Regions from separate parts of the Thermomonospora sp. CIF 1 genome, predicted to be linked through region 1. Evidence: riboswitches for the same ligand, from Rfam matches in the RefSeq annotation. Region 1 holds a riboswitch; the other holds the start of a gene.
What was found. A riboswitch is a leader RNA that binds a small molecule or an ion and turns the genes downstream of it on or off. The one in region 1 is predicted to bind thiamine pyrophosphate.
Positions count from the first base shown of each region.

Region 2: another riboswitch for thiamine pyrophosphate. It lies ahead of thiC (phosphomethylpyrimidine synthase ThiC); the one in region 1 lies ahead of thiO (glycine oxidase ThiO).

Region 1 covers NZ_MOYN02000021.1:366,218-381,061, forward strand. Annotated here, with positions in the region: gene BUE48_RS14925 (L,D-transpeptidase family protein) at 1-68, opposite strand, end outside; gene BUE48_RS14930 (YbaK/EbsC family protein) at 176-643, shown strand; gene BUE48_RS14935 (ArsC/Spx/MgsR family protein) at 698-1,051, shown strand; gene BUE48_RS14940 (hypothetical protein) at 1,193-2,011, shown strand; gene BUE48_RS14945 (hypothetical protein) at 2,070-2,399, shown strand; gene BUE48_RS14950 (GNAT family N-acetyltransferase) at 2,409-3,011, shown strand; gene metF (methylenetetrahydrofolate reductase [NAD(P)H]) at 3,100-4,035, opposite strand; gene BUE48_RS14960 (polyprenyl synthetase family protein) at 4,360-5,421, shown strand; gene BUE48_RS14965 (serine/threonine-protein kinase) at 5,829-6,743, shown strand; gene BUE48_RS14970 (hypothetical protein) at 6,756-6,920, opposite strand; gene thiE (thiamine phosphate synthase) at 7,021-7,701, opposite strand; gene BUE48_RS14980 (Rv2175c family DNA-binding protein) at 7,742-8,104, opposite strand; gene BUE48_RS14985 (NAD(P)/FAD-dependent oxidoreductase) at 8,164-9,348, opposite strand; TPP riboswitch at 9,427-9,540, shown strand; gene thiO (glycine oxidase ThiO) at 9,532-10,680, shown strand; gene thiS (sulfur carrier protein ThiS) at 10,677-10,877, shown strand; gene BUE48_RS15000 (thiazole synthase) at 10,874-11,698, shown strand; gene pknB (Stk1 family PASTA domain-containing Ser/Thr kinase) at 11,793-13,736, shown strand; gene BUE48_RS15010 (deoxyribonuclease IV) at 13,866-14,726, shown strand.
Region 2 covers NZ_MOYN02000018.1:294,228-309,071, forward strand. Annotated here, with positions in the region: gene BUE48_RS12055 (flippase-like domain-containing protein) at 1-9, shown strand, start outside; gene BUE48_RS12060 (MerR family transcriptional regulator) at 125-736, opposite strand; gene BUE48_RS12065 (bifunctional nuclease family protein) at 1,122-1,592, opposite strand; gene ftsR (transcriptional regulator FtsR) at 1,733-2,443, opposite strand; gene BUE48_RS12075 (FHA domain-containing protein) at 2,564-3,100, opposite strand; gene BUE48_RS12080 (cytochrome P450) at 3,511-4,833, opposite strand; gene BUE48_RS12085 (pectate lyase family protein) at 5,107-6,090, shown strand; gene BUE48_RS12090 (mannose-1-phosphate guanyltransferase) at 6,173-8,671, opposite strand; gene clsA (cardiolipin synthase ClsA) at 8,694-9,362, opposite strand; gene BUE48_RS12100 (NUDIX hydrolase) at 9,438-9,983, shown strand; TPP riboswitch at 9,992-10,105, shown strand; gene thiC (phosphomethylpyrimidine synthase ThiC) at 10,101-11,966, shown strand; gene BUE48_RS12110 (S1 family peptidase) at 11,953-13,002, opposite strand; gene prcB (proteasome subunit beta) at 13,304-14,146, shown strand; gene BUE48_RS12120 (Lrp/AsnC family transcriptional regulator) at 14,205-14,669, opposite strand; gene BUE48_RS12125 (threonine ammonia-lyase) at 14,764-14,844, shown strand, end outside.

The DNA of each region.
Region 1 (14,844 bases):
GCCGTGGTGCCCGCCTGCGTGCAGCCGGACAGCGCCAAGGCGCCGCCCGCCAGAAGGAATCCCGCCATCTGCGCCCGTGTCCCCATCCGCGACCTCCCACCGCAAGGATTCCCTTCGCGACGGGTGTTCCATTCGCCGGTCCGAGGGCGTGAACGCAGACTTTAAGGTGCTGGGCATGCATCCCAACGTCGAACGTGTGGCCGCGGCCCTCAAGGAGCTGGGCGCCAAGGGTCAGATCGTGGAGCTGCCGGAGGCGGTCCGCACCGCCGAGGCCGCCGCCGAAAAGCTCGGCTGCCCGGTGGGCGCCATCGCCAACAGCCTGGTCTTCGCCGCCGACGACGCCCCCCTGCTGATCTTGACCAGCGGCGCGCACCGGGTGGACACCGCCAAGGCCGCCGCCCTGGTCGGGGCGCGGAAGGTGCGGCGGGCCTCCCCCGAGTTCGTCCGTCAGGCCACCGGCCAGCCGATCGGCGGGGTGGCGCCGGTCGGGCATCCGGCGCCGATCCGGACGCTGGTCGACACCTGGCTGCGCGAACACGAGGTGGTGTGGGCGGCCGGCGGTCACCCCAACACCGTCTTCCCCACCTCCTTCGAAGAGCTGGTGCGCATCACCGGCGGCACCCCGGCCGACATCGGCGCCTGAACGGCGGGGGCCGGGCGGGCCGCGGCGTCCGCCCGGCCCTGAGAGAATCCCGGCATGGAGATCTGGCACAACCCGCGCTGCTCCAAGAGCCGCGCCGCCAAGGCCGCCCTCGACGCGGCGGGCGTGACCTACACCGAACGCCGTTACCTGGACCGGCCGCCGACGGCGGACGAACTCGACCGGGTGCTCACCGCCATCGGCGCCGAGCCCTGGGAGGTGGCCCGGCTGAACGAGCCGGTGGCCAAGGAGCTGGGGCTGAAGGACCTGCCCCGCCAGCGGGCCCGCTGGATCGAGGTCATGGTCGCCCACCCGGTGCTGATCCAGCGGCCCATCATCATCACCGACGACGGCCGGGCGGTGGTGGCCCGTGACGAGGCCGCGGTGAAGCGGGCGCTGGAGGGCGCCTGAGGGCCGGTCCGTCCCGAAGCGCGGCGCATGCTTGGTCATCGCCACGTACCACTCGTAATCTGACGTATACGGTACGGCCCCTCCGCCGCACCGCTGGGGCCTGGTGAGAGCCCCGAACCGTCCGTCAGCATCGGAGCGGCCATGAGCGCGAGCATGCGCGGCGGTCCCGCCGCACGGGACCCGCAGTTCCGCGGGATCGACCCCGATGCGCTGGGGCACCTGCTCAAGCAGATGACCGCCGCCAACCGGGCGATCATCGGGTGGCTGGAGGCCCATCCCCCGCCGCCCGGGGTGCCCGTCTCAGGGCACCTGCGGGCGCAGGAGGTCAGCGTGTGGGTCGGCGAGCAGCTCGGCATGCTGCACCGGCGCTACAACTACGCCATCACCCACCCCGACCCGGCGGGCGGTCCCCGCGCCGTCCCTGCGGCCCCGTTCGCCCCGGGCGTGCCGCGGGCGAACGGGGGCGGCGGGACGGCCGAGCCGCCGCGCAGGTCACCGACGCCCAGGGGCGCCGGTGACGACATCGGGCTCTTCCCCGACCGGCCGTCCGCCCAAAAGGCCGCCCGTGCCGACGCCCTGGCCATCGAACGGGCCATCAAGGGAGGCGGGCCGATTCCCCAGGAGGTCTGGCGGCGGCTGGAGCAGGCCGCCGACGATCCGGACTACACCGAGGAGCTGTATGACCGGCTCGGCCCGGCCGGGGTCGCCGAGCTGATCAAGCGGGCGGCCGGGGACGAGGAGCGGCTGCAGGCGCTCAGCCGGTCGCTGGGCACCGCCAGCTTCCACCTGCCCATGAACACCGCCTGGCTGAAGGCGCTGCTGGCCGAGGCGGACCGGCTCGGCGTCCGCGACATCGCCGTTCACGTGCTGTCGCAGGCCCACTTCAGCCCCCGCACCGACGCGGCCCTGGACCGGCTGGACCTGCTGGGCCCGCTGGCGCCGGTGCCGCAACAGCGGTAGCGCCCCGAGCAGTGAGGAGACCGACGGCCCGGCAGGGCCGACATCCCGGAAGGCCGATATGACGCCACCGCCGCCGCCGACCGTGCCACCGCCCATCGACCAGGCCACCGCGCGGCTGCTGCCGCCGGGCGAGGTGCCCAACCCCGAGTACGCCCGGCTCTATCACGCCTACCGGGACGCCTACGGCAGCATCGACCAGCTGCGGCGGGCGCTGGACCCGCCGCTGAAGACCCTCAACGGCACCGACGCCTGGCTGGGTCCCGAGGCCCGCAGCTGGGGCGAGCGGCTGGAGGAGAACCGGCGGATGCTGCAGCAGGCGGCCGAGCAGATCCTCAGGGACTTGCACGCCGCGCTGATCGCCACGCCCCGCACGATCCAACGGGTCTAGTCTGGCGGAGTGGACGACGCTGACCAGGCCGACCGGCCCAGAGTGCGCGAGCTGGACGAGCGCGGCTTCCGGCGCCGCCTCGGCCCGATCCTGCAGGTGTACGCGGCGGCGATGAACCCGCCGCGGGACCAGCTGCCGGGCCGGTATTCGATCATGGAGCGGCACGCCACCTACCCGCGGTTCCGGGCGCTGGTGGCCGAGACGCGCCGCCCGTTCCTGCGCGGCGCGACGATCCTGGGGTTCGCCTACGGCTTCCACGGGGCGCCCGGCCAGTGGTGGCACGATGTGGTCCGCCAGGGGCTGACCGAGGCGGGAGGCCCGCAATTTGCCGCCGAGTGGCTGTCGGACGCCTTCGAGGTCGCCGAACTGCACGTGGACCCCGCCCACCAGGGGCGGGGGGTGGGCCGGACGCTGCTGACCAGGCTGTGCGCCGGCCGCAGTGAGCGGACCGTGGTGCTGTCCACGCTGGCCCGCGATCCGGAGACCCGGGCCCGCCGGCTCTACCGGTCGGTGGGGATGATCGACCTGCTGCCCGACTTCGAGTTCCCCGGGGGCGGTCCCCGCTACGCGGTGATGGGCGCCCGGCTGCCGCTGGCGGTCTCCCCGGAGTGATAAGACGGCAGCGGCGGCCGGGCCGGCGGGCTTTCCGCAGGGCGCTCCCTTCAGCGCGAGAAAGCCGGGACGCGCGACGCGGGGCGCGTCAGGCGGTGGCCGTGGCCGGTGCCGGGGCGGGCCGGTGGGCACCGGTGTCCAGCAGCCCGTAGACCTCGCGGGTCGCGGTGGACTTGTTGAAGGTGATGAAGTGGATGCCCGGCGCCCCCTGGTCCAGCAGCTCCTGGCACAGCTCGGCGGCGTGCTCGATGCCCAGCCGGCGCACCGCCTCCGGGTCGTCGGCGACCGCCTCGAAGCGGGCGGCCAGCTCCGGCGGGAACGGCGCGCCCGACAGCTGCTCGGAGCGTTCGATGGTGCTCAGCTGGGTGACCGGCATGATGCCCGGGATGATCGGGACGTGGCAGCCGTGCGCGGCGACCCGGTCGCGCAGCCGGAAGTAGTCCTCGGCGCGGAAGAACATCTGGGTGATGGCGTAGTCGGCGCCGGCCCGGCACTTGGCCACGAAGTGGCGGGTGTCGCTTTCGACGTCGGGCGAGCGCGGGTGCCGGTAGGGGAAGGCCGCCACGCCCACGCAGAAGTCGCCGGCCGAGCGGATCAGGCGCACCAGGTCGGCGGCGTACTCCACCCCTTGGGGGTGCTTGACCCACTCCCCCGTGGGGTCGCCCGGCGGGTCGCCGCGCAGCGCCAGGATGTTGCGCACCCCCACCGCGGCGAACCTGCCGATGAGGTGGCGCAGCTCGGCGACGGAGTGGTTGACCGCGGTGCAGTGCGCCACCGGGGTGAGGGTGGTCTCGGTGGCGATCCGCTCGACGATCTCGACGGTCTTGTCGCGGGTGCCGCCGCCGGCGCCGTAGGTGACCGACACGAACGTCGGCCGCAGCGCCTCCAGCTGCCGGATGGTGCGCCACAGGTTGCGCATGCCCGTCTCGGTCTTGGGCGGGAAGAACTCAAAGGAGAACGACTTGCCGCCGGCGGCGAGCAGCTCGCGGATGGTGGGCGGGCGGTCAGGCAACACAGGACGCATCCCTCCAGGCTAGTGCGATCTTCAGAACCTGTCTCGGGCCGCCCGCGGCCCCGCACGGCGGGGACGGGGCGGGCGGCCGGCGTTCTCACCGCAGCGGATCAGGAATGTACCCGTAGAAAAACCACATCGTGACCTGTCCGTAAGGTGTGAGGATCGTCGAATCGGCAGTTGCGGGAAATAACCCACTTTCCGCTATTGCGGATCGTTCCATCTTGACGTTCATAATGACCATGATCGACAGGTCGGGGCGGCACGGTCGTCAACTGGGGTGCTCGGCCCGACCTGAGTGAGAACACCCGTCTCCGGTTCACTAGGGTGATCGATATGTCCGCTGGCCGTGTTCGCAAGGAAATCGACCACGCGCTGCTGTCCTTCGTGGATCGGCAGCGTCCGGGGGTGCTGGCGATCAGTGATGACCTGGCACCTTTGCTCAGCGCGCTGGATGCGCTGCTGGCCGGTGGCAAGCGGCTGCGCCCGGCGTTCTGCTACTGGGGCTGGCGGGCCGCCGGTGGCGAGGACATCGAGGCCGCCACCGGCATCGCCGCCGCCGCGGCCTCGCTGGAACTGCTGCAGGCCAGCGCGCTGATCCACGACGACGTCATGGACGCCAGCGACACCCGGCGCGGCCAGCCGTCGGCGCACCGCCGTTTTGAGGCCATGCACCGCGAGCACGGCTGGCGGGGCGGCGCGGCGGCCTTCGGCGAGGGCTCGGCGATCCTGCTGGGCGACCTGTGCCTGGCCTGGTCGGCGGAGATGTTCGACACCAGCGGGCTGGACACCGAGGCGCTGCGCCGCGGCCGCCCGGTGTTCGACCTGATGCGCACCGAGGTGATCTGCGGCCAGTACCTGGACATGCTGGAGAGCGCCCGCGGCGCCGGCACGGTGGAGCGGGCGCTGACGGTGGTGGAGTTCAAAAGCGCCAAGTACACCATCGAACGCCCGCTGCACATGGGCGCCGAGCTGGCCGGCGGCACCCCGGAGGTGGTGGAGGCGCTGCGCGCCTACGGGCGCCCGCTGGGCATCGCCTTCCAGCTGCGCGACGACGTGCTGGGGGTGTTCGGCGACCCGGCCGAGACCGGCAAGCCCGCCGGGGACGACCTGCGCGAGGGCAAGCGCACCGTCCTGGTGGCCTTCACTTTGGAGCGCGCCACCCCCGCCGAGGCCGAGTTCATCGAGAGCCGGCTGGGCGACCCGGAGCTGGACGCCGAGGGGATCGCGCAGCTGCGCTCGATCATCGACGGCAGCGGGGCGCTGGCCGCCTGCGAGGAGCTGATCGACCGCTACACCGAGCAGGCCTATGAGGCCCTGCGGTCCGCGCCGATCGCCTCCGACGCCCGTCAGGCCCTGGCCGAGCTGGCGGTCGCCGCCACCGCCCGCCGGGTCTGAGCGGCCCGCAGGCGAGGTGGGCCTTTTCAACGCCTTGTCCGCGCAGGCCGCAGCCGGGGTATCGCCATCAAAGGCGATGCCTTGACCCAAGCGGACGCCCCCGGGGCTCCCGCCGCGGCGCCCTTGGGTCGCGTGGTGAAAAAGATCCCGTGAGCGATGCGGCGGGTCTCCGGCGGCCTGGACGAGCACGGGCCGATCGAACCGGTGACGCCCTGGCGGCGTCACCGGAGGCTCACGCCTGTCCCGAACATCCGGCACGTGCCGCCGGATCCGGTGAGACGAAGCGGCATTCGATGCCTTGACAGGCGTTTTACTGTGCGTTTTACCGCACATCGGGCGGGCCGACACGGTACAAAGAGCCGGTAAAGATCGTCCGTCCTCGTCCGAACCCGTACCCGGAGCGTGCCGTGCAACCGCAAACGGCCCCGCTGAGCCCCGATGACCCGCGCCGCCTGGGCGGCCGCCTGCTGCTGGGCAGGCTCGGTGAGAGCAGGCAGGGCGTGGTCTATTTGGGCCGCGGAAAGGACGGCGAACTGGTCACCGTGAAGGTGCTGCGCGCAGGGCGCGGCGCCGGGCTCCGCGCCCGCGACCGCTTCGCCCGGGAGGTGGCCGCGGCCCGGCAGGTGCCCGGGCCGTACACCGCCCGGGTCCTGGCCGCCCGGGTGAGCGGCGACCGCCCTTACATCATCAGCGAGTACGTGCCCGGCCCTTCGCTGCAGCAGGTCGTCGCCGAGCGCGGCCCGCTGCCGGAGGAGCGGCTGCACAAGGTGGCCCTGCGCACCGCGCGGGCGCTGGCCGCCGTCCACCGGGCCGGCCTGGTGCACCGCAACTTCACACCCGAGCACGTGCTGCTGGCCCGGGGCGGCGCCAAGGTCATCGGACTGGGCGTCGCTCGCACCCTGCGCGCTGCCGGCCCGGCCGGCACCCCCGCCTACCTGGCGCCCGAGCAGATCGAAGACGAGCCGGTCGGGCCGCCCGCCGACGTCTTCGCCTGGGGCGCCACCATGGTCTACGCGGCGACCGGGCGCCCCCCGTTCGGCTCGGGACCCGATGCGGCGGTCATGCGCCGCATCGTCGCCCGCTCGCCGGAGCTGGGCGGCACGCCCGAGCCGCTGCGTTCCCTGGTGCTCGGCTGCCTGGACAAGAACCCCGCGGCCAGGCCCACCGCCGCCCAGCTGGTGCGGGCGCTGCGGGAGGGCCGGCCGCCGGCGCCCCGGCCCCGCCCGCAGGGCATCCCGCGCTATCGGTGGCGGATGATGGTGGCCCTGGCCGTGGTGGTGACGGCCGGCTTCACCGTGGGAGTGCTGCTGCCCGGGGTCTGATCGGACGGATCCTCACCAGTGCGGGGGGCGTTCCTCCAGCAGCCGTGAGTCGTCATCGTCGTCCCGCCACCGGCCCCAGCCGGTGTCGGTGTCATCGACGGTCTGGTCGGGCAGGATCTCCAGCTCGTCGTCGTCGACCAGGTCGACGGGGCGCTCCTCGTCAGGGCTGATCGTCATGGGTCAATTGTCGGACATCCGGTGAGCGGTCGACGACCGATCCTCCTTTTCCCGCCGGCCACCGGCGCAAGGAGCCGCCGATGGCCGGCGGTGAGATCGGTCACAGCGGCGGCGCCTGGCGCAGCCGGCGGGCCAGTTCGGCGGTGGCCGCGCCCGGGTCGTCGGCCTCGGTGATCGCCCGGACCACCACGATGCGGCGGGCACCGGCCTCCAGCACCCGGTCGAGATTGCCGGCGTCGATGCCGCCGATGGCGAACCAGGGCCGTCCGGCGCGCAGCGAGGCGGCGTACTCCACCAGTTTCAGCCCCGCCGCGGGACGGCCCGGCTTGGTCGGGGTGGCCCACACCGGCCCGGTGCAGAAGTAGTCCACACCGGGCTGGGCGGAGGCCTCGCCGGCCTGCTCGTCGCTGTGGGTGGACCGCCCGATCAGCACGTCCTCCCCCACGATCCGGCGGGCGTACGGCACCGGCAGGTCGCCTTGTCCCAGATGCAGCACATCCGCCCGCGCCGCGTACGCCACGTCGGCGCGGTCGTTGACCGCCAGCAGCGCTCCGTGCCGGTCGCAGGCGTCCCGGAAGACCTCCAGGTACTCCAGTTCCTGGCGGGCCTCCAGGCCCTTTTGGCGGAGCTGGACGATGTCCACCCCGGCGGCCAGCACCGCATCGAGGAACTCCGGCAGGTCGCCCTGGCGCTCCCGGGCGTCGGTGCACAGGTAGAGGCGGGCCCGGTCCAGCCGGGCCCGCAGCGCTACGGCGCGATCGGACAACAGATGAGTCGGCAATGTACGGGGTCCTCCCGGGCCGCCTTAAGGGGCGGCCCGTCTAGAACGCCAGCGCCTGGGCGCGGCGGCGGATCTCGGTCCCCCGATTCTCGGCCAACGCCTGCACGGGGGTTCCGGGCAGGGTGTCGTCGGCGGTGAACAGCCACCGCAGGGTCTCCACGCTGTCATAGCCGGCATCCGACAGCAGCGTCAGCGTGCCCGGCAGGCCCTTGAGGATCTGCCCGCCGCGGATGAAGGCGGCGGGGACCATGATGGTGCCCTCGCGCTGGACGCCCAGGAGCTTGTGGTCGCGGATGAGTTGCTTGGTCCGGCTGAGGTTGAGGCCCAGCCTCTCGGCGGCCTCCTGCAGTGTGAGCCATTCCCCGACGAGCGCGTCGGTGTGTGCGTCGAGCCTGCTTTCCATTGTGGCTTGCATCTGCGTCACGCCACCTGGCCTACCACTCCCGCACACTTCTGAAACCATCAGGTGAGAACTGCTTTGCGCAATGGTGTATCGGGGTCGGCCACGGCCGCGGCGTCCAGCCGGGCGCCCTCGGCGATGAGCCGGCGGGCCTGCACCAGGTCGCGCGGCCGGTCAACGGTCAAGATCGCCTCCAGGCGGTCGCCGGTGAACCAGCAGGCGGCCCAGCGGCGCTCGGTGGGGTCGCCCCGGTAGACCAGGCGCTCGGCGATCGGGTGGTGCCCGGCGTACTGCACCATCCGCCCGAACTGCTCCGACCAGAAGTAGGGCACCGGGTCGTAGACGGCCGGCCGGCCCAGCAGGGTCGCGGCCGCCACGTCGGGGGCGTTCAGCGCGGTGTCCCAGTGCTCCACCAGCATCCGCCGCCGGTACCGCCGCGACCACCAGGACGCGCAGTCGCCGACCGCCACGACCCGCGGGTGACCGGTGCGCAGCGTCTCGTCGGTGACCACGCCGCCGTCCACCTCCAGGCCCGAGCCCGCCAGCCAGCCGAGGTCGGGACGCACGCCGATGCCCACCACGATCGCGTCGGCGGCGATGCGGTCGCCGTCGGCCAGCACCAGGGCGCCGGGCTCGACGGAGGCGACCTTGGCGCCGGTGCGCAGCTCCACGCCGGCCTCGGCGTACCAGGGGACGGTGTGCGCCCCCAGCTCGGCGCCGAGCGGGCCCGCCAGCGGGGCGTCGGCGGCCTCCACGACGGTGACCGCGCAGCCCTTGGCCGCCGCCGCGGTGGCCACCTCGGCGCCGATCCAGCCCGCGCCGACGATCGCGATCCGGGCGCCTTCGCGCAGCTGCGAGCGCAGGCGCCGGGCGTCGTCGATGGTGCGCAGCACGTGCTGGGGGCCGTCGCCGGGCAGTGTGATGGGGGTGGCGCCGGTGGCGATGACCAGCCCGTCGAACGGCAGGTCGCCGGCGGTGGTCGCCAGCGTGCCGCCCTCCTCGCCGAGGCGCAGGCCGCCGGCGCGCTCGCCCAGCAGCAGCCGGCAGCGCAGCGCCGTCCAGTCGGCGTCGACCGTGGTCTCCTCCTGGTCGCCCATCAGGACCGCCTTGGACAGCGGCGGCCGGTCATACGGCGGGTGCGGCTCGGCCGACACCAGGGTCAGCTCGCCCTCATACCCCTTGGCCCGCAGGGCCTCGACGGAGCGGACCCCGGCCAGCCCGCCGCCCACCACAATGACGCGCTCCATGGAGGCAAACCTTAATACCCGTGCACTTACATGCTTTGGGGTGGTCAAACCGGGAGGTAGCGGGACGCATAGGCTAGGGGCGACGAGCGCGGGAGCCCGGTGCGACCGGGCTGAGAGGGCGGCTGAACGGGCCGCCGACCGCCAGGACCTGATCCGGATCATGCCGGCGAAGGGAGCATGCCGATGCCGACCCCCGACGGGCCCGGCGACCTGCTGGTCGTCGGGGCGGGAGTGATCGGGCTGGCCACCGCCTGGCGGGTGGCGGCCCGGGGAGCGACGGTGACCGTGGCCGATCCCGCGCCCGGCAGCGGGGCGTGCCATGTGGCCGCCGGGATGCTCACCCCCGTCAGCGAGGTGACCTACGGGGAGGAGCCGCTGCTGCGGCTGGGGCTGGCCTCCCGGGACCGCTACCCGGCCTTCGTGGCCGAATTGGAGGAGGTCTCCGGGCGGCGCACCGGGTACCGCGGCGACGGGGTGCTGCAGGTCGCCTTCGACTCCGACGACCTGGCGTTCCTGGAGGAGCTGCGGCGCTTCCAGCAGTCGCTGGGCCTGACGGTGGAGGCGCTGAGCGGCCGCGAGTGCCGCCGGCTGGAGCCGATGCTGGCGCCCTCGGTGCGCGGCGGGCTGCTGGCCGCCGAGGACGGCTCGATCGACCCGCGCCGGCTGACCGCCGCGCTGCTGGCCGCCGTCGAGAAGGAGGGCGTGCGCATCGTCCGCCGCCGCGCCACGCACCTGCTGGTGGAGCGCGACAGGGCGGCCGGGGTGCGGCTGGAGGACGGCGAGGAGCTGCGCGCCGACATGGTGCTGCTGGCCGCCGGGGCCTGGAGCAGCGACCTGCAGGGCCTGCCGGAGGGGGTGGTGCCGCAGGTGCGCCCGGTCAAGGGCCAGGTGCTGCGGCTGCGGTCGAAGATCCCCTTCCTGGAGCGCACCACCCGCGGGGTGGTGCGGGGCTCGTCGATCTATCTCGTCCCTCGGGAGGACGGCGAGCTGGTGGTGGGCGCCACCCAGGAGGAGATGGGCTTTGACACCACCGTCACCGCCGGCGGCCTGTGGCAGCTGCTGCGGGACGCCCGGGAACTGCTGCCCGGCGTCACCGAGCTGGAGTTCACCGAGGTGTCGGCCGGGCTGCGCCCCGGCTCGCCGGACAACGCGCCGGTGCTGGGCGCCAGCGCGCTGCCGGGTCTGTTCCTGGCCACCGGGCACTTCCGCAACGGGGTGCTGCTGACCCCGATCACCGCGGACGTCATGGCCGAGATCCTGGTGGACGGCACGGTGCCCCCCGAGGCCGCGCCGTTCACCGCCGACCGGTTCGCAGGGGAGGCGAGGGCGTGAAGGTCACCGTCAACGGGCGGGAGCGGGAGCTGCCCGAGGGGACCACGGTGGCGGAGGTGGTGGCGTCGGTCACCGCGGCCACGACCGGGGTCGCGGTGGCGGTCAACGGCGAGGTCGTCAGCCGCGGGCAGTGGGCCGACACGGCGGTGCGCGACCGCGACCGCGTCGAAGTGCTGACCGCGGTGCAGGGAGGATGAAGGTGACCACGACGAGCGCACCGGACCCGGCGGACATCGCCACCGGGGCGGCCCGGGATCCGCTGGTGATCGCCGGGCGGACGTTCGGCTCCCGGCTGATCATGGGGACCGGCGGGGCGCCCAGCATGCAGGTGCTGGAGGAGGCGCTGGTGGCCTCCGGCACCGAGCTGACCACGGTGGCGATGCGCCGGGTGGACCCGGCCGCCCGCGGCTCGGTGCTGGATGTGCTGCGCCGCCGCAACATCGCGGTGCTGCCCAACACCGCCGGCTGCTTCACCGCCGGGGAGGCGGTGCTGACCGCCAAGCTGGCCCGCGAGGCGCTGGGCACCGACTGGGTCAAGCTGGAGGTGATCGCCGACGAGCACACGCTGCTGCCGGACCCGGTGGAGCTGCTGGAGGCGGCCGAGCGGCTGGTGAACGAGGGGTTCACGGTGCTGCCCTACACCAACGACGACCCGGTGCTGGCGCGGCGGCTGGAGCAGGTCGGCTGCGCGGCGGTCATGCCGCTGGGGTCCCCCATCGGCTCGGGGCTGGGCATCCGCAACCCGCACAACATCGAGCTGATCGTGGAGCAGGCGAACGTCCCGGTGATCCTGGACGCCGGGGTGGGCACCGCCAGCGACGCGGCGCTGGCCATGGAGCTGGGGTGCGATGCGGTGCTGCTGGCCACCGCGGTGACCCGGGCGCAGTCGCCGGTGGCGATGGCCGTCGCGATGCGGCACGCCGTCCAGGCCGGGCGGCTGGCCCGCCTGGCCGGGCGCATTCCCAAGCGCCGCTACGCCCAGGCGTCCTCACCCTGGGAGGGCCTCAGCGCGCCCTGACCGGCCCGCAGAACCGGCGGGACGGAAGCCCCCGTTCGTACTTCATACCACGGGCTGATGAGGCGCGGACCCAAACGCCCGTACACTCACTGCGATGGACACCACGGTTGCCGATCCCCTCGTCGGGCAGCTGCTCGACGGGCGCTACCGCATTGAGTCCCGGATCGCCCGAGGTGGCATGGCCACGGTGTACGTGGCCCGCGACACCAAGCTCGATCGGCAGATCGCGCTGAAGGTGATGCACGCCAACCTCGCCCAGGACGAGGACTTCGTGCGGCGCTTCATCGGCGAGGCCAAGGCGGCCGCGGCCCTGTCGCACCCCAATGTGGTGGCGGTCTACGACCAGGGCACCGACGGCCGGCACGTGTTCTTGGCGATGGAGTACGTGCGCGGCCGGACGCTGCGCGACCTGCTGACCGAACGCGGGCGGCTGGACCCCCGCGAGGCGCTGGAGGTCATGCGGCCGGTGCTGGCCGCGCTGGCCGCCGCGCACCGGGCCGGGCTGGTGCACCGCGACGTCAAGCCCGAGAACGTGCTCCTCACCGAGGACGGCCAGGTCAAGGTGGCCGACTTCGGGCTGGCCCGCGCCGAGACCGCCGGCAAGCAGACCAAGACCGGCCTGATCATCGGCACCGTGGGCTATCTGGCGCCCGAGCAGGTGCTGACCGGGCGCGCCGACTTCCGCTCCGACGTCTACGCCGCCGGGATCATGCTGTTCGAGCTGCTGACCGGCCGGCAGCCGCACACCGGGGACACCCCGCTGGCGGTGGCCTACAAGCACGTCAACGAGATCGTGCCGCCGCCGTCGACCCTGGTGCCGGGCCTGCCGTCCCAGCTCGACACCCTGGTCACGCTGGCGACCAGCCATGATCCGGCGCGCCGCCCGCAGGACGCCGGGCAGTTCCTCAAGGCGGTCTCGGACGTGGCCGCCGCGCTGCCGCCCGACGGCGACGCCCAGGCCGCCACCTCGGTGCTGCCCATGCCCACCGCGCCGCAGGGGCCGGTGCACTCGCCGACCCGGGTGCTGGGGCCGGAGATGATGCCCCCGCCGCCGCCCGAGCCGGCCGCGCCGCCCCCGCACGCCGCGCCGGCCACCCCGATGGACCGCCTGATCGGCGCGGCCACCAGCCGCTATGTGCTGATCGCGATCGGCGCGCTGGCCGCGGTGATCCTCGGCTGGGCGGTCTGGTACCAGGTGTCCGGGCAGTACGACCACGTGCCCGACGACATCATCGGCATGCGGCTGGAGGACGCCCGGCAGGCGCTGGGCTCCGAAGGCATCGTGGTGAAGGTCGCCTCGCCCGTCTACCACGAGAAGGTGCCCAAGGGGCACGTGGCGGCCTCCGACCCCGGCCCCGGCGAGCGGGTCCCCAAGGGCGGGTCGGTCACGCTGACCCCGTCCAAGGGCCGGGAGCCGATCGAGGTTCCCGATGTGCGCGGCAAGCCGCTGCAGGAGGCGCGGGAGATCCTGGAGAAGGCCGGGTTCCAGGTCGGCGAGGTGACCCGCGAGCCGTCCCAGACGGTCCCCAAGGAACACGTGGTGCGCACCGACCCGCGCACCGCCGAGCGGCACTCCCCCGACGAGCCGGTGGGCATCGTGGTCAGCTCCGGCATGACCATGCCGAACGTGGTGAACACCGACGCCGAGCAGGCCGAGAACCAGCTGCGGGCGATGGGCCTGGAGGTGGAGGTCGAAAGGCGGGACCAGCCCGGCCGGCCGCGGGGCATCGTGCTGGAGCAGCATCCGCAGCCGGGCACCGGGGTGTCGCGGGGCGAGAAGGTGAAGCTGGTCGTCAACAAGAAGGACTGCGGCTTCCTCGGCGACTGGAACCCCTTCTGCCGCGACGACGACAACCCCGACGCCCTGCCGGTGCCCACGGTGCTCGGCCGGGACATCGAGGAGGCCCGCCGGATCCTGCACAACGCCGGGTTCAAGGTCGAGGTGCACCGCGAGCTCGGGCTGCGCCGGGTGATCCGGCAGGAGCCGGGGGTGGGCGGCAGCGCCCCCCGCGGCGCCACGGTCAAGATCTGGCACTGAACTCCTCGCCCGCGGCGCCGGAGGCGGTAGCGTGGTTGCCGCCGAAGGTCGCCGGCCGTGGTCGCGCGGCCGCATGCCGCATTCCCCTCTGCCCTTCGGGGGCAGGGCCGCCGCATCTCAGGAGCTGTGATGAGCGCCGTGCACACCCCCATCGGGGGGCATGTCCCGGTCGCCGGGGGGCTGGCCACCGGCGGGCTGAAGTACGCCGAGCGGATCGGCGCCGAGGTGATCCAGGTCTTCGTGGGCAACCCGCGCGGCTGGGCGATGCCGGGCGGCAAGCCGGAGGAGGACGCCAGGCTCAGGGAAAGCGGCGTCCCGGTCTTCGTGCACGCCAACTACCTGATCAATCCCGGCTCTCCCAACCCCGAGACGCTGGAGAAGTCGCTGGCGGCGATCCGGCACGCGCTCAGGCGCGGCCACCAGATCGGCGCCGGCGGGGTGGTGATCCACACCGGCTCGTCGGTCAGCCAGTCCTACGAGCAGGCGATGCGGCAGATCCACGAGCGCCTGCTGCCCGTCCTGGAGGAGATCGGCGAGGACGGCCCGCCGCTGCTGCTGGAGCCGATGGCCGGGCAGTCCAACATGCTGTGCGCCACCGTCCAGCAGCTCGGCCCCTACTTCGAGGCCCTGGAGCACCACCCGAAGCTGGGGGTCTGCCTGGACACCTGCCACGCCTGGGCCGCCGGCCACGACCTGACCGCGCCCGGCGGCGTCAAGGAGACCATGGACGCCCTGGTGGCCACCGTCGGGCCGGGGCGGCTCAAGCTGATCCACGCCAACGACTCCAAGGACCCGTGCGGCTCGTGCCGCGACCGGCATGAGAACATCGGCGCCGGCCACATCGGCGAGGCCCCCTTCGCCGAGCTGCTTCGTCACCCGGCGGCCGCCGGCGTCCCGTTCGTCATCGAGACCCCGGGACGCGACCCCGAGCCGCACCGCAAGGACATCGAGACCCTCAAACGGCTCAGGGACGCCTCCCGGACGGCCTGACGATCTTCCCCTGCCCCTTCGGCCGGCACGCCGCGCACCGGGCGCTGAGGGCCGTTGTGAACGCATCCGCCGATGGGTTCCGGCATGCGCCGGGCGCCGCTGAACAACCCCCCGACTA
Region 2 (14,844 bases), on a different contig from region 1:
GCGATCTGACGATCGTGCTCGGTTCCAGCGGGAACCCCAGCGCGTATATGATCGTTTGCGAAATATGGGGGAGTTGGGGGGATTTGAAAAACGGGGGTTTTTGTGAAGGGGGTGGACGAATGAGTCAGCCGCTGCGGCGGACCCGGCGGCGGGCGAGTTCGTCGTGCGAGTGGACCTCATCGCGGTCGTCGTCGCGCACCGCGCGCTCGGCCGGCAGTTTGGCCAGGCTGCCTTCCAGCTCCTGCCACACGCGCCCCAAGGCGATGCCGAACACTCCCTGCCCCCCGGCCAGCAGATCGACCACCTCATCGGCGGAGGTGCACTCGTACACGCTGACCCCGTCGCTCATCAAGGTGATCTGGGCCAGGTCGCGCACCCCGCGATTGCGCAGATGGGCCACCGCGGCACGGATCTGCTGCAGCGACACCCCGGTGTCCAGCAGCCGTTTGACCACCTTGAGCACCAGGATGTCGCGGAAGCTGTACAGCCGCTGGGTGCCCGATCCGTGCGCAGCGCGGACGCTGGGCTCCACCAGCTGGGTGCGGGCCCAGTAATCCAGCTGCCGGTACGTGATCCCGGCCGCCGCACACGCGGTGGGACCGCGGTAACCGACGTTCTCAGGCGGGGGGGATACCTGAGTGTCGAACAGCAGTCCCTGCTCCCCGGCACGCCGTGAGGCGACTCGCCTGTCAGGGTGCCCAGAGTGCGCCTTGCCCTCGCCGCTGCTCACCGCCACGCGGACCTCCGGCTTCTATCATCCCGTGCCGCTTCGTCAAGGGGGTTTGACGAATTAACACCACGGGTGTTCCACCAGCACGGTAGGTGCCGGTCAGGGTGTGGTCAACGTTCGGCGTCGGCGCGTCGCATGCCCGGATGAACCGGCTTCACGTGGGCAAACTGCACGCCGTCGCCCTCTTGGTTCCCTTACCCCGTTTCCCAGAGTAACCAACGGCCGATACCGGCCCTGACACAAGGTCACCTTTTCGGTGACACGGCCGTAACACGGACATGGCACGGCCATGGCGGGGGCGCGTTCAGATGCGCACGCGCATGGAGGTGCGCCCATTCACGCCATGCCGACGGTGTGACAACGCAGATGCGACAGGGGCGGGCGGACGCGCTCAGCCGGACCGGCCGAAGTCCTCCGGCGAGATGGTGTCGAGGAACTCGCGGAACTTCTCCACCTCGTCCTCTTGCTCGTCGGGGATGGACACCCCGGCCTCCTCCAGCACGTCCTCGCTGGCGAAGATCGTGGCGCCGGTGCGCAGCGCCAGCGCGATCGAGTCCGACGGGCGGGCGCTGACCTCCACGCCGTTGGAGAACACCAGATCGGCGAAGAAGATGCCCTCGCGCAGCGCGGTGATGTTGACGGTGCGCAGCTGCACCCCCAGCGCCTCCAGCACGTCCCGGAACAGGTCATGGGTGAGCGGCCGGGCGGGCAGCACGCCCTGCTGGGCGAAGGCGATCGCGGTGGCCTCCACGGCGCCGATCCAGATGGGCAGGTACCGATCCCCAGCCGCCTCCTTCAACAGGACGATCGGCTGGTTGGAGGGCATCTCGACCCGGACGCCGACGACCTCCATCTGTTTCACAGCGGCTCCCTGCTGATTGACGGCTTTCTAGATCGACTCTTGGTGAACCCTGTATGCCAACGTACACCCTCCGCCGCTTAGCGCCTCCCGGCCGGGTTCGGCGCCCGGCGCCGGGCCGTTCACCGGAAGATGTACCCCCCTTATGGGCCCAGGCTCTCCCGCAGTCCCGCCGACACCAGGGCCGAGTGCAGGCTCAGCGACAGCTCCGCCAGCCGGCGGGCCGTGCGCTCGGCCTCGGCATGCCCGTCGCGGCGGCGCAGCAGCGGGGCGATCACCTGCTCGATGAGCGCCAGCTGCCGGTCGGCGGCGGCCTTGAGCACGCGCAGGTGCCGCACCTGCACCCCGTAGGCGCCCAGGGCGCCCGCGGCGCGGGCGATGGCCAGGGCGTCGCCGTCGTAGTGGCGGCCCGAGCGCCGCACCAGCCCGGCCTCCTCCAGCTCCGCCAGCAGCTCCTCGTCGATCGCGGCGCCGTCCAGCAGCTGGCGGCGGGTCAGCCGCATGTCCGCCGGCGCCCGGCCGGCGGCGCCGGCGGCCACCAGCCGCCGGGGGCCGCGGGCGGAGGCTGCCTCCCACGGCGGCGGCACCCGCTCCCCGCGGTCGATGGCCTGCAGGTACTCCTTGATGACCCGCAGCGGCAGGTAGTGGTCGCGCTGCGCGGTCAAGATGAAGCGCAGCCGCTCCACGTCGGCGTGGCTGAACTTGCGGTACCCCGAGGGGGTGCGCTGCGGCTCGATCAGGCCCTCGGCCTCCAGGAAGCGGATCTTGGAGACGGTGACGTCGGGGAACTCCTCCCGCAGCAGGGCCAGGGCGTCCCCGATGTTCATCATCCGGCGGGCCGGCTGGGCGCTCACCGGGCCCCTCCCGCCGCCGCGACGGCGCCGCAGGGCGCGGGCCGCCGCACCGCCCGCTCCGGCGCCCGCGGATCGCTCACGCGCCTGCCACCGCCCGTCACCGCTCGCCTGCCGCGTCCGTCAGCCGTGGTGCGGGTTGGTCAGGAACACCAGGCGGAACTTGCCGATCTGGACCTCATCGCCGCTGGACAGGCCGGCGGAGTCGATGCGCCGGCGGTTGACGTAGGTGCCGTTGAGGCTGCCCACGTCGCGCACCGCGAAGGCGCTGCCGTGGCGGGTGAACTCCGCATGCCGCCGGGAGACCGTCACATCGTCCAGGAAGATGTCGCTTTCGGGGTGCCGGCCGGCCGAGGTGCGGTCCTTGTCCAGCAGGAAGCGGCTGCCGGCGTTGGGGCCGCGCTTGACCACCAGCAGGGCGGTGCCCGGCGGCAGCGCCTCCACCGCGACGTGGTCGGCCCCGGCCTCGTCGGCGGGCTGGGCGTCGGGTTCGAACGCCTCGATCCCGCTGAGGGAGATCGTGGACGTGGACTCGCCGGGCGACTCCCGCGGGGGCATGGGGGGCGGGGCGTTACGGGTCAGCGGAGTTCCGCACTGAGAGCAGAAGCGGGCATCGTCCGGATTGGCGTGACCGCACTGCGTGCAGTAGACGCTCGGCATCGATCGGCTCGGCCTCCTACCTTCGGCGTGCTACGGCGCGCCCGCTTGCGCGAACGCGACGACCCGCGCTGCTCTTCCCGGCTCCCGCCCGTCAATACAACGGTTGCCGCAACTTATGCCGGGTGAGCCCGGAGGGTCAACCGAGACAAGGCCCGGGACCATCCAAGCTACTTCTTCAATGATCGCAGGTCTACGCCGCCGCGCGGGACGAGGCGCACGCATTGGCGGCCGGAAAATGCCACCGGGCGCCCCCGCCGCCCCGTCCGCGGGCCCGAACCGCGCGGTCAGGGCATCGTACGGCGCTGTGACCAGGGACGCATCGGCGAATGGGGGCTCAGAGCCGGTTTTGGGCCTCCTTTGGCGCACAGTGGCGAAGGTCATAACGGCCACGAGCTTTACATTGTAGATTTTTAGCGGTTCGGGGTGGGAGCCGCGACGAGCGTCAGCCGCGTGGCGAAGTGGTCCAGGCCGTAGGGCACCGGGCGGCCCTCCCCCAGCCTGGGGGAACGGATCGGCAACGGCTCGTGCCGGCGCAGCAGGGCGGCCAGGAAGGTGGTGGCGGCCAGCAGCGCCAGGTTCTCCCCCGCGCACCGGCCCGCTCCCCCGCCGAAGGGGACGACCGCCTCGTCGGGAACGGCGCGGCCGTCCAGCCAGACCTCGGGGGCGAAGCGGTCGGCATGAGCCAGCGCCTCGCGGTCGCGGTTGAAGAACGGCACGACGATCACAAAGACGCTGCCGGCGGGGACGGTGCGGCCGTGCCAGACGGTCTCGCCGCGGCTCTGCCGCAGGACGGTGCGGGCGACCGGCCACAGCCGCGCCGCCTCCAGCACGCAGGCGCGCAGGTAGGGCACCGCGACCGGCCCGGCCAGGGCGGTGCCCGGCAGCACCGACAGCTCGCCGCGGACCCGCGCCAGGTGGCCGGGATGGGCGGCCAGCAGCGCCAGCGTCCGGTAGGAGACCAGCGCGGTCGCCTCAAAACCCGCCAGCCACCGGGAGACCTGGCTCACCGGGTCGCCCGGCATCCCCTCCGGCAGGCGGGACAGCTCCCCGACCAGGCTGTCGGCCTCGGCGCGCTCCACATACCCCCGCAGCCGCCGCCGGCAGACCTCGGCGGCGATCCTCTCCCGCCCGCCCCGCCGTCGCCGGCCGGTGGCCGTCCGGGCGAGCAGCTCGGTGAGCATCCGGTCCTCGCGGGCCGAATCACCGAGCACCAGGCGCCGGCCCAGGCGGCCGAAGGCGGCGGAGAACTCCCGCCAGGTGAGCTCCCGGCCGGCGGACCGCTCTCCCCCCAGCAGGGCGGCCGCCTCCTGGTAGATGCGCACCATGAACGGGCCGGCGAGCCGGTGGACCACCTGATAGGTGTCCAGCACCGTCTCATCGGCGCGGCGGCGCCGCTGCCGGTCCTCCCCCGCCGGGGCGGGCACGCCGTGGGCCTGCAGGCGCGGCGGGACCTTGGCCCGCGCGTCGATCGCGGGCGTGAAACGCCCGGAGGAGTCGGCCAAGAGCCGCCGGACGTCCTCGCGCAGCAGCGGCAGCACCAGCCGGCGGCCGGGGACGGCCAGCCGCAGCGGTCCGGGGCCGTAGCGGCGGCGCAGGTGCGCCAGCAGGCGGACGAGACGGCGGTCGGCGCCCAGCCTGGCGGTCAGGGCGGCCAGGCGGGAGCCGCCGGGGCCCTGGCCCCGCACCGGCCAGGGCACCAGCAGGGTGCCGCCCAGCCGCACGGTGTCGGGCACGGAGGTCTCCTGCACCCGTATCTCGCCGACAGCCCGGTGCCGCGTCATCTGCCCCTCCCAGGTCGCCGGCCGGATTCACCCGGCGCCCCTGGCGTCTACCCCGCGGCGCCGCGCTCATTCCCGCCCCGGCGCACCGGGCGCCGGGTGCCGGCTCACAGCCGTCCCGGCCGCCCGTTGGGGGCGCTCCCCGAAGGCGTGAAAACTTTCCCGCGGCCCTGGAGCGGCCGGAAAGCTCCGTGCTGGACTGTCGGCCCCGCAGCACGAGGAGGAGGCATGTCCATCACGCGTTCGACCATGCTCGCCGGCAGCGGCATCGCGCTCGCCCTGGCCGCCGCCGGCTGCGCGGGCGCCGTCCGGGCGCCCGTCGTCCAGGCGCAGCGCGTCGCGGCCTTCGAAAACAGCCCGGTCGGATTCGCGAGTCTCAACGGAGGCACCACGGGCGGGGCGGGCGGCGCCACGGTGACGGTGCGCACCGCCGCCGAGTTCGCCCGCTACGCCACCGCGAGCGGACGGTATGTGATCCGGGTGAGCGGCACCATCTCCCTGCCGGGGATGCAGAAGGTGTCCTCCGACAAAACGATCATCGGGGTGGGCGCCTCCGGGCGGATCACCGGGGGCGGGTTGACGCTCAGCAAGGTCCGCAACGTCATCATCCGGAACCTGACCTTCACCGGCTCCCGGGACGATGCGATCAACATCGAGCAGTCCTCGACCAACATCTGGATCGACCACAACGACCTGAGCGGCGCCAAGGACGGGCTGATCGACATCAAGCGCGGCTCGGACTACATCACCGTCTCCTGGAACCGGCTGCGCAACCAGGACAAGACGTTCCTGCTCGGGCACTCCGACGACAACGGCTCCGAGGACCGCGGACGGCTGCGGGTGACCTACGTGCACAACTGGTTCGACGGGACCAACCAGCGCCATCCCCGGGTCCGCTTCGGCAACCCGGTGCACGTGCTGAACAACTACTACAGCAACATCGGCAGCTACGGGGTGGCCTCCACCGAGAACGCCGGGGTCTATGTCGAGCGCAACTACTTCGAGAACACCCGCAGGCCCACGGTGACCCAGACCGGCGACTCCGACCCGGGCAACATCAAGCTGCTCAACAACCACCTGGTCAACTCCGGCACCCCGGCTTCGCGCAACCCGTCCCTGGTGGCCCCGATCCCCTACCCCTACATCCCCGACGGGGCGCCGAACGTCAAGGCGATCGTGACGGCCGGCGCCGGGGTCGGCAAGGTCGGCTGACCCTCCCCACCAGAGCGCCCGCGGTTCGTTCCCGGCCGCAGGACCCTGCGGCCGGGAACGAGTCGTACCGGGAGCCGGCCTTTCAGGACACGGCGCGTTCGACGACGCCGGCCCACTCCTCCAGCAGGGCCTGGGCGGCGTCGTGGTCGCCGGCCTCGGCCCACAGGTGGGTGAGGGCCTCGGCCGGGTCGGGCAGCACCAGCACCCACCGGCCATCGTCTTCGACCACCCGCACCCCGTCGGTGGTGTCGATGGTGCGGTCGCCGGCCGCCTCCACCACGCGGCGCATGACACCGCCCTTGGCGGCCCACGGCGTGGGCACCGAGCGGCGCAGCAGGTGGGCCTCGGGGATGCGGGCGTCGATCTGGGAGAGGGTCAGCCGGGTGCGGGCCACCAGCCCGACCAGGCGGACGAACCCGGCGATCCCGTCGACGGTGTTGCTGAACTCGGGGAAGACGAACCCGCCGCGGCCGTCCCCGGCGAAGACGACGCCGGGTGCGGCGGCGGCCTTGGTCAGCGCGTCCTGGGAGGTGGAGATCCATTCCACCTGGACGCCGTGGAAGCGGCAGACCTGCTCGGCCACGCGGGTGGTGGTGACCGGCAGCGCCACCCTCCCGCCGTGGCTCTCGGCGGCCACCAGGTCCAAGAACACCAGCAGCGCCCGCTCGTCGTCGATCAGCTCGCCGTTCTCGTTGACCAGCGACAGCCGCTCGCCGACCGGGTCGAAGCGGGCGCCGAAGGCCGCCCGGGAGGAGGAGACCAGCTCCCCCAGCCGCTGCAGGTCGCGCATCCGCTCGGCCAGCGTCTCGGTGGGGTTGGCCTCATCCAGCCGGTTGTTCATGGTCAGCACGTCCACGCCCATCATCCCCAGCAGGGCGGGCAGCACCAGCGAGGCGGTGCCGCCGGCGCAGTCCAGCACGATCTTCAGCCCGGCCTCGCGGACGCCGCGCTGGTCCACCCGGCTCAGCAGGTCGCGGGTGTAGGTCTCCAGGGTGCGGGCCGGGTAGCCGAGCTGGGCGATCTCGCCGGGGAAGGCGCGGCGGAACTCCTGGCGGCCGAAGACCCGCTCCAGCTTGCGCTGGGCGGACGAGGACAGGTCGGCGCCGTCGGCGTCCAGGAAGAGGATGTCCACGCCCTGGGGGTCGCCGGGGGTGGTGCGGATGTAGATGCCGCCGCCGGCGTCCTCGCGGGCGGTCTCAAAGCGCACCAGCGGCAGCGCGCAGGCCTGCAGGTCCTGGACGTTGATGGCGCTGGCGGTCAGCGCGCTGATCACGGCGCGTTTGAGGGTGCGGGCGGCGCGGGAGGCGTCGCGGCCGGTGACCACGGTGGCGCCTTTTTTGAGGGTGGTGGCGTAGGCGCTGGCCAGCCGGACCGCCAGCTCGGGGGTGATCTCCACGTTGACCAGGCCGGAGACCCCGCGCGGGCCGAACAGGTGGCGCTGGCCGCGCGACTCCCAGATCACGCTGGTGTTGACCACCGCGCCGGCCTCGATGGTCTTGAACGGGTAGACCTTGACGCCGTTGGAGACGTAGGCCTCCGATTCGATGACGCACTCGTCGCCGATGACCGCGCCCTCTTCGATGCGGGCGCCGGCCATCACGTCGGTGTTCTTGCCGACGACGCAGCCGCGCAAGTTGGCCGACGGGCCGATGAAGACGTTGTCGTGCACCACGGCCCGGTGCAGGAACGCCCCCTCCTTGACCACCACGTTGCTGCCCAGCACGGTGAACTCGCGCAGCTCGACCCCGGCCTCGACCTTGGCGTAGTCGCCGATGTAGAGGGGGCCTTTGAGGATGGCGTCGCTGTCGACCTCGGCGCCCTCGGCGATCCACACGCCCGGGGAGACCTCAAAGCCGTCCATCTCCACGTCGACCTTGCCGGAGAGCATGTCGGCCTGGGCCTTCAGGTAGCTTTCGTGGGTGCCGACGTCCTCCCAGTAGCAGTCGGCGACGTACCCGTACAGGGGGGCGCCCTCGGCCAGCAGCCTGGGGAACACGTCGCTGGACCAGTCCACGACCTCGCCGGCGGGCACGTGGTCGAGGATCTCCGGCTCCATCACGTAGATGCCGGTGTTGACGGTGTCGGAGAAGACCTGCCCCCAGGTGGGCTTTTCCAGAAAGCGCTGGATGCGGCCGGCCTCGTCGACGATGATGATGCCGAACTCCAGCGGGTTGGGCACCCGTTTGAGGCCGATGGTGACCAGTGCGCCGTTCTCCTTGTGGAAGCGCACCATGTCGGTCAGGTCGATGTCGGTCAGGGCGTCCCCGGAGATGACCAGGAAGCGGTCGTCGCGCAGCGCGTCCTGGGCGTTCTTGACGCTGCCGGCGGTGCCCAGCGGCACCTCCTCGGTGGCGTAGCTGAGCGACATGCCCAGCTCCTCGCCGTCGCCGAAGTAGTTGCGGATCAGCGCGGCCAGGAACTGCACGGTGACCACGGTCTCGGTCAGGCCGTGGCGTTTGAGCAGCCGCAGCACATGTTCCATGATCGGCCGGTTGACGACCGGCAGTAGCGGCTTGGGCTGGTTGGCGGTCATCGGGCGCAGCCGGGTCCCCTCCCCGCCCGCCATCACAACGGCCTTCATGGGCGTGTCGCGCTCCCTTCGGTCAGCCGGCCGAGGTTCGGGGGTCCGCGCCGGAGCCGCCCGGCGGGACGCCCGGCGGTCCGGCGCCGGTGCGGTCGGCCAGCACGAGCTGCCGCACCTGGACCCAATAGAGGACGGCCGCCCACCAGTACAGTGCCGTTCCCCAGATGGCGAAGGACCAACCGAAGACCCGGGCCGCGGTGGCCACCGCGCCGGAGTGGTCCCCCAGCAACAGCAGCGGGAAGGCGTACAGCAGGCACAGCGTTCCCGCCTTGCCCACCATGTGCACCGGCAGCGTGCCGTTGTAACCGAGCCTGCGCAGCACCGGGACGATCGGGGTGATGGCCGCCTCGCGGCCGACCAGCAGCAGGGTCAGCCACAGCGGGATGATCTCCCGCATCGTCAGCCCGACCAGGGTGGCCAGGATGTACAGGCGGTCGGCGGCCGGGTCCAGCAGCGCGCCCAGCCGGCTGGTCTGGCCCAGCGCGCGGGCCAGCCGGCCGTCCAGCCAGTCCGACAGTCCGGCGCCCACCAGCAGGCCCAGCGCCCAGGTGTCGTGCCCGGCCAGCACCAGCCACAAAAACAGCGGCACGCCCAGCAGCCGGGCCAGGCTCAGCGCGTTGGGCACCGTCCAGATGCGGTCGGCGGCCCCTCCGGCCCGCCCCTCGGCCGGATCGGCCCGTACCTCCAACCCCGTTCACCTCCCGTCCCGATGATCCTGACCCTACCTGCCGGATTGTGCTCGGCCTCGGTAGCGTCCTGCCCCATGGAGTGGAGGCGGCATGGAGAACGGTCCATCTACCGCAGTCCGTGGGTGGACCTGCGCGTGGCGGATGTGGAGCTTCCCGACGGCCGTCGCTTCGAGCACCACCTGGTGCGGGTGCGCCCGTCGGCGGGCGTGGTGGCGCTCGACGACCGCGGCCGGGCGCTGCTGATCTGGCGGCATCGTTTCATCAGTGACTCTTGGGGCTGGGAGATTCCCGGGGGACGTGTGGAGCCGGGCGAGGACCCCGCCGAGACCGCGGCCCGGGAGCTGCTGGAGGAGACCGGCTGGCGGCCCGGACCGCTCCATCATCTGCTGGACATCCGCCCCTCTCCGGGCCTGACGGATGGCGTTCATCACATTTTCCGGGCCGAGGGCGCGGTGCGTGTCGGGGAGCCGACCGACGTGGAGGCCGAGCGGATCGAGTGGGTTCCGCTGGAGCGGGTGCCGGAGCTGGCCGCCCGGGGCCAGATCGGCGCCGGCAGCACCCTGGCCGCCCTCCTATACCTGATGACCGGGCCTTGCGGCAACGGGGCGGAGGCGGGTTAACGTCTGGGGCGGACGAGCGCGGGAGCCTGGCGAACCGGGCTGAGAGTGCGGCTGAGACGGCCGCTGACCGCTGGAACCTGACCGGGTAATGCCGGCGTAGGGAGTAGTCGAATCGCCATGACGCAAGCCTCAGTGTCCGCTGCCCGAAAGACCTACCTGACCGGCGCATCCCGTCCCGACATCCGGGTGCCGATGCGCGAGGTGGTGCTCACCACGGGCGACTCGCTGGTGTTGTACGACACCTCCGGCCCGTACACCGACCCCTCCTACCAGGTGGACGTGCGGCGCGGACTGCCCGCCCTGCGGGCGAAGTGGATCGCCGAACGCGGCGACACCGCCGAATACGACGGGCGGCCCGTCCGTCCCGAAGACGACGGGCGCAGGTCCTCGGACCCGTTGCGGGACCAGGGGGCCTTCCCGCCGCGCAGGCCGCGCCGCGCCACCGGCAAGGCGGTGACGCAGCGGGCGTACGCGCGGCGCGGGGAGATCACCCCGGAGATGGAGTTCGTGGCGCTGCGCGAGGGCGTGGATCCGGAGTTCGTGCGCCAGGAGCTGGCGGCCGGGCGGGCGGTGCTGCCGGCCAACGTCAACCACCCCGAGCTGGAGCCGATGATCATCGGGCGGAACTTCCTGGTGAAGGTGAACGCCAACATCGGCAACTCGGCGGTGGCCTCCTCCATCGAGGAGGAGGTGGACAAGATGACCTGGGCGATCCGCTGGGGCGCCGACACGGTCATGGACCTGTCCACCGGGCGGGACATCCACACCACCCGGGAGTGGATCCTGCGCAACTCCCCGGTGCCGGTGGGCACCGTCCCGCTGTATCAGGCGCTGGAGAAGGTCGGCGGCAACCCCGCCGACCTGAGCTGGGAGGTCTTCCGCGACACCGTCATCGAGCAGGCCGAGCAGGGCGTGGACTACATGACGGTGCACGCGGCGGTGCTGCTGCGGTACATCCCGCTGACCACGCGGCGCAAGACCGGGATCGTCTCCCGGGGCGGGTCGATCATGGCGGCCTGGTGCCTGGCCCACCACAAGGAGAACTTCCTCTACACCCACTTCCGGGAACTGTGCGAGATCTTCGCCGCCTACGACATCACCTGGTCGCTGGGGGACGGGCTGCGGCCCGGGTGCATCGCCGACGCCAACGACGAGGCCCAGTTCGCCGAGCTGCGCACCCAGGGGGAGCTGACCAAGATCGCCGCCGAGTTCGACACCCAGGTGATGAACGAGGGGCCCGGCCACGTCCCGATGCACAAGATCAAGGAGAACGTGGACCTGCAGCGCGAGCTGTGCGACGACGCCCCCTTCTACACCCTGGGGCCGCTGACCACCGACATCGCGCCGGGCTATGACCACATCACCTCGGCGATCGGCGCGGCCATGATCGGCTGGTACGGCACCGCGATGCTGTGCTACGTCACCCCCAAGGAACACCTGGGGCTGCCCAACAAGGACGACGTCAAGGCCGGGGTGATCGCCTACAAGATCGCCGCGCACGCCGCCGACCTGGCCAAGGGGCACCCGGGGGCGCAGGCCTGGGACGACGCGCTGTCGGAGGCCCGGTTCGAGTTCCGCTGGGAGGACCAGTTCAACCTGTCGCTGGACCCCGACACCGCCCGGTCCTTCCACGATGAGACCCTGCCGGCCGCCCCGGCCAAGACCGCGCACTTTTGCTCGATGTGCGGGCCGCACTTCTGCTCGATGAAGATCACTCAGGATGTGCGGCGCTTCGCCCGGGAGCGAGGGCTGACCGAGGAAGAGGCCCTCCGGGAGGGCATGCGGGCCAAGGCCGAGGAGTTCACCGCCTCCGGCGGGCGGATCTACCTGCCGGGGTGCGCCCCGAGCAGGGCGCACCCCGCCGTGCCGCGCGGACGCCCGGTGGCGCCGCGGGCCATGGCCTGGTCTCCGGCCGTGGTCTTCGGGAACGACAGGGTGGAACCGCCGGCCGGGTCCGGCGGATCCGTTCTCAGTAGACGCTGACGCCGTAGACGCTCAGCGGTTCGGTGACGGGCTGGAAGAAGGTGGTGCCGCCCCACAGGCAGTTGCCGCTGCCGCCGGAGGTCAACCCCAGCGCGGTGGTGCCGGCGAACAGCGGGCCGCCGCTGTCGCCCGGCTCGGCGCACACCGTCGTCCTGATCAGGCCGGACACGGTGCCCTCGGCGTAGCGGACGGTCTGGTTGAGGGCGGTCACGATGCCGCTGCGCACGCCGGTGGTGCTGCCGCTGCGGCGCACCGACTGGCCGATGTAGGCGTTGCCGGCGGAGGTGATGTCCTGCTCGCCGGCGCCGTACAGGTACACGGTGCCGGGCTTGGCGATGCCGGTGTTGGTGTAGCGGACGATGCCGTAGTCGTTGCCGGGGAAGCTGGTGCCGACGCGGGTGCCCAGCACGGTGGTCCCGCTGGAGTTGGCGTACCAGGTCGAGGAGATGTTGGTGCAGTGACCGGCGGTCAGGAAGTAGAGGTTGCCGCTGTTGTCGCGCACGTTGAAGCCCAGTGAGCAGCGCGCGCCGGAGGCGTAGATGGCCTGGCCGCCGGCGATCGTGGTGCGGAAGGTCCCCGAGACCTGCTCGATGCGCACGGCGGTACCGTACTTGGCGGCGATGGCGCGCACCTTGGCCAGTTCGGCGCCGGTGACGGTGGCGTCCAGGGTCAGCACCACCTGGTTGGACGCCGGCTGGATGGCCCAGGCGGTGCCCGCCACGTCGATGGAACGGTCGAAGTCGGCCATGATCCGTTGCAGCTCGGCGCCGCTGCGGGCGACGCGGCGCGGCAGGGCGCCGGCGCGGGCGACGGTCTGGGCGGCGGCGTCGTCGGAGACGGTCACCACGAGCTTGCCGCGGGCGTTGTCGTAGTAGGAGCCCGCGCTTCGGGAGCCGAGACGCTCGGCCAGGGTGGCGGCCAGGCGGCCCGGGTCGGACGGCGCCGGGGCGGCGGTGGCCGCCGGCGCGGTCAGCAGGGTTGTGGCCGTCGCCGTCGCGGCGGCTGCGGCCAGGGCGGCCAGGCGGACGGGTCTCATCCTCACGGTGCCTCCTGCGGGTGTGGGTGGAGAGGGTTGAACTGCCCTTGACCCTTGTCAAATCGTCATTAAGGAGACCCGGCCCGGCAAGGGCGAAAAATTAAGCGTATTGCCCACAACTGATGACTCTGTGTTCACTTCGCATTCCCGAGGCCGGCCGGTGCCGCCCCTGCTCAGGCGGCGCGTCCGCGCTCCACGGATTCACGGCCGAAGATCGCGTTCGTCGCGCCGTGTGCGGTGACCCGCCCGGCCGTGCAAAGATCGGGATCAGCGCACGGCGACCACGACGAAGGGGGCAGCGATGACAGAGCGGGAGCGGGGGCAGGGACTGCCCGCGGAGTTCTTCGCCGTCGGCACGGCGTCCTTCGTCGAGCTGCTCAGCCGGACCGCGCCGCAGCTGCTGCCGGTCAACCGGGTCCGCGACGGCTCGCACCCCATGCCGGACATCCCGCACGGCACGACGATCGTGGCGGTGCGCTACCCGGAGGGGGTGATGCTGGCCGGTGACCGGCGCGCCACCTCCGGCAACCTGATCGCGCAAAAAGACCTGGAGAAGGTCCACCGGGCCGATGAGCACTCGGCGGTGGCGATGGCCGGCACCGTGGGCCTGGCCCTGGAGATGATCCGGCTGCTGCAGGTGGAGCTGGAGCACTACGAGAAGCTGCAGTCGGCGAAGCTGTCGCTGCCGGGCAAGGCCCGGCGGCTGGGCGCCGTCATCCGGGCCAATCTGGCCCATGCCATGCAGGGCCTGGCGGTGGTGCCGGTGTTCGCCGGCTATGACCTGGACGCCGGGGTCGGCCGCATCTACAACTACGACATCACCGGGATGCCTCAGGAGTCCCGGGACTTCCACGCCGAAGGGTCCGGCTCCCCGTTCGCCCGCGGCGCGCTCAAGAAGCTGTACCGGCCGGACCTGACCGAGGCGGAGGCGGCGGCGGTGTGCGTGCAGGCCCTCTATGACGCCGCCGAGGACGATGCGGCCACCGCCGGCCCCGATCTGGCCCGGCGGATCTTCCCCACCATCGCGACGGTCACCGCCGACGGGTACCGGCGGCTGCCGGAGCAGGAGGTGGCCGAGCTGACCGAGTCGGTGGTGGGCGCCCGCCGGCAGCGTCCGGACGGCCCGGTGGCGCCGCTGCGCTGACCTTGCGGCGACCGCCGCGGGCGCACTGCGGCTTTTCCGGGGCGGCGGGTCGGAGGATCTATTCCTCCACGGGGACGGCCAGTCCGCGTTTGAGGGTGGACAGCGCCATGCTGGTGCGGAAGCGGCGGACGTTGCGGTTCTCGGCGACCAGGCGCTGCATGAACGCGTCGTAGTCCTCGGCGTCCCGGGCGGTGATCACCAGGGTGAAGTCGGATTCGCCGGTGACGTACCAGGCCTGCTGCACGGCCGGCTCGGCGGCCAGCCAGCGTTTGAGCTCGTGCAGGTCTTCCGGCCGCTCCCGCTCGATCTCCACCCCCACGATCATCACCAGCGGGCGGCCGACCAGTTTGGGGTTGACCACCGCGACCTGAGCCTCGATCACCCCGCTCCGCCACAGCCGCTGCAGGCGGCGGTGCGCCGCCGAGGCCGACAGGCCCACCCGCTCGCCGATCTGGGCGGCGGTGAGGCGGGCGTCCCGCTGGATCAGCGCCAGGATCCGCCGGTCGATGTCGTCCAGGTCGATGTTTCACCGTCCGGAAGGCCGTTCATGCACGTTCATTGCGCGATCAGCATAGTATGCACACTTTCTGTGCACATTCGGTCACTAGTCTGGAGGCATGCGCGACCTGCCGCCGTCCCGCCGGCCCTTGCCGACCGCCGAGGGCATCGAACGAGCCGCCCGTGCCATCGACCCGGTG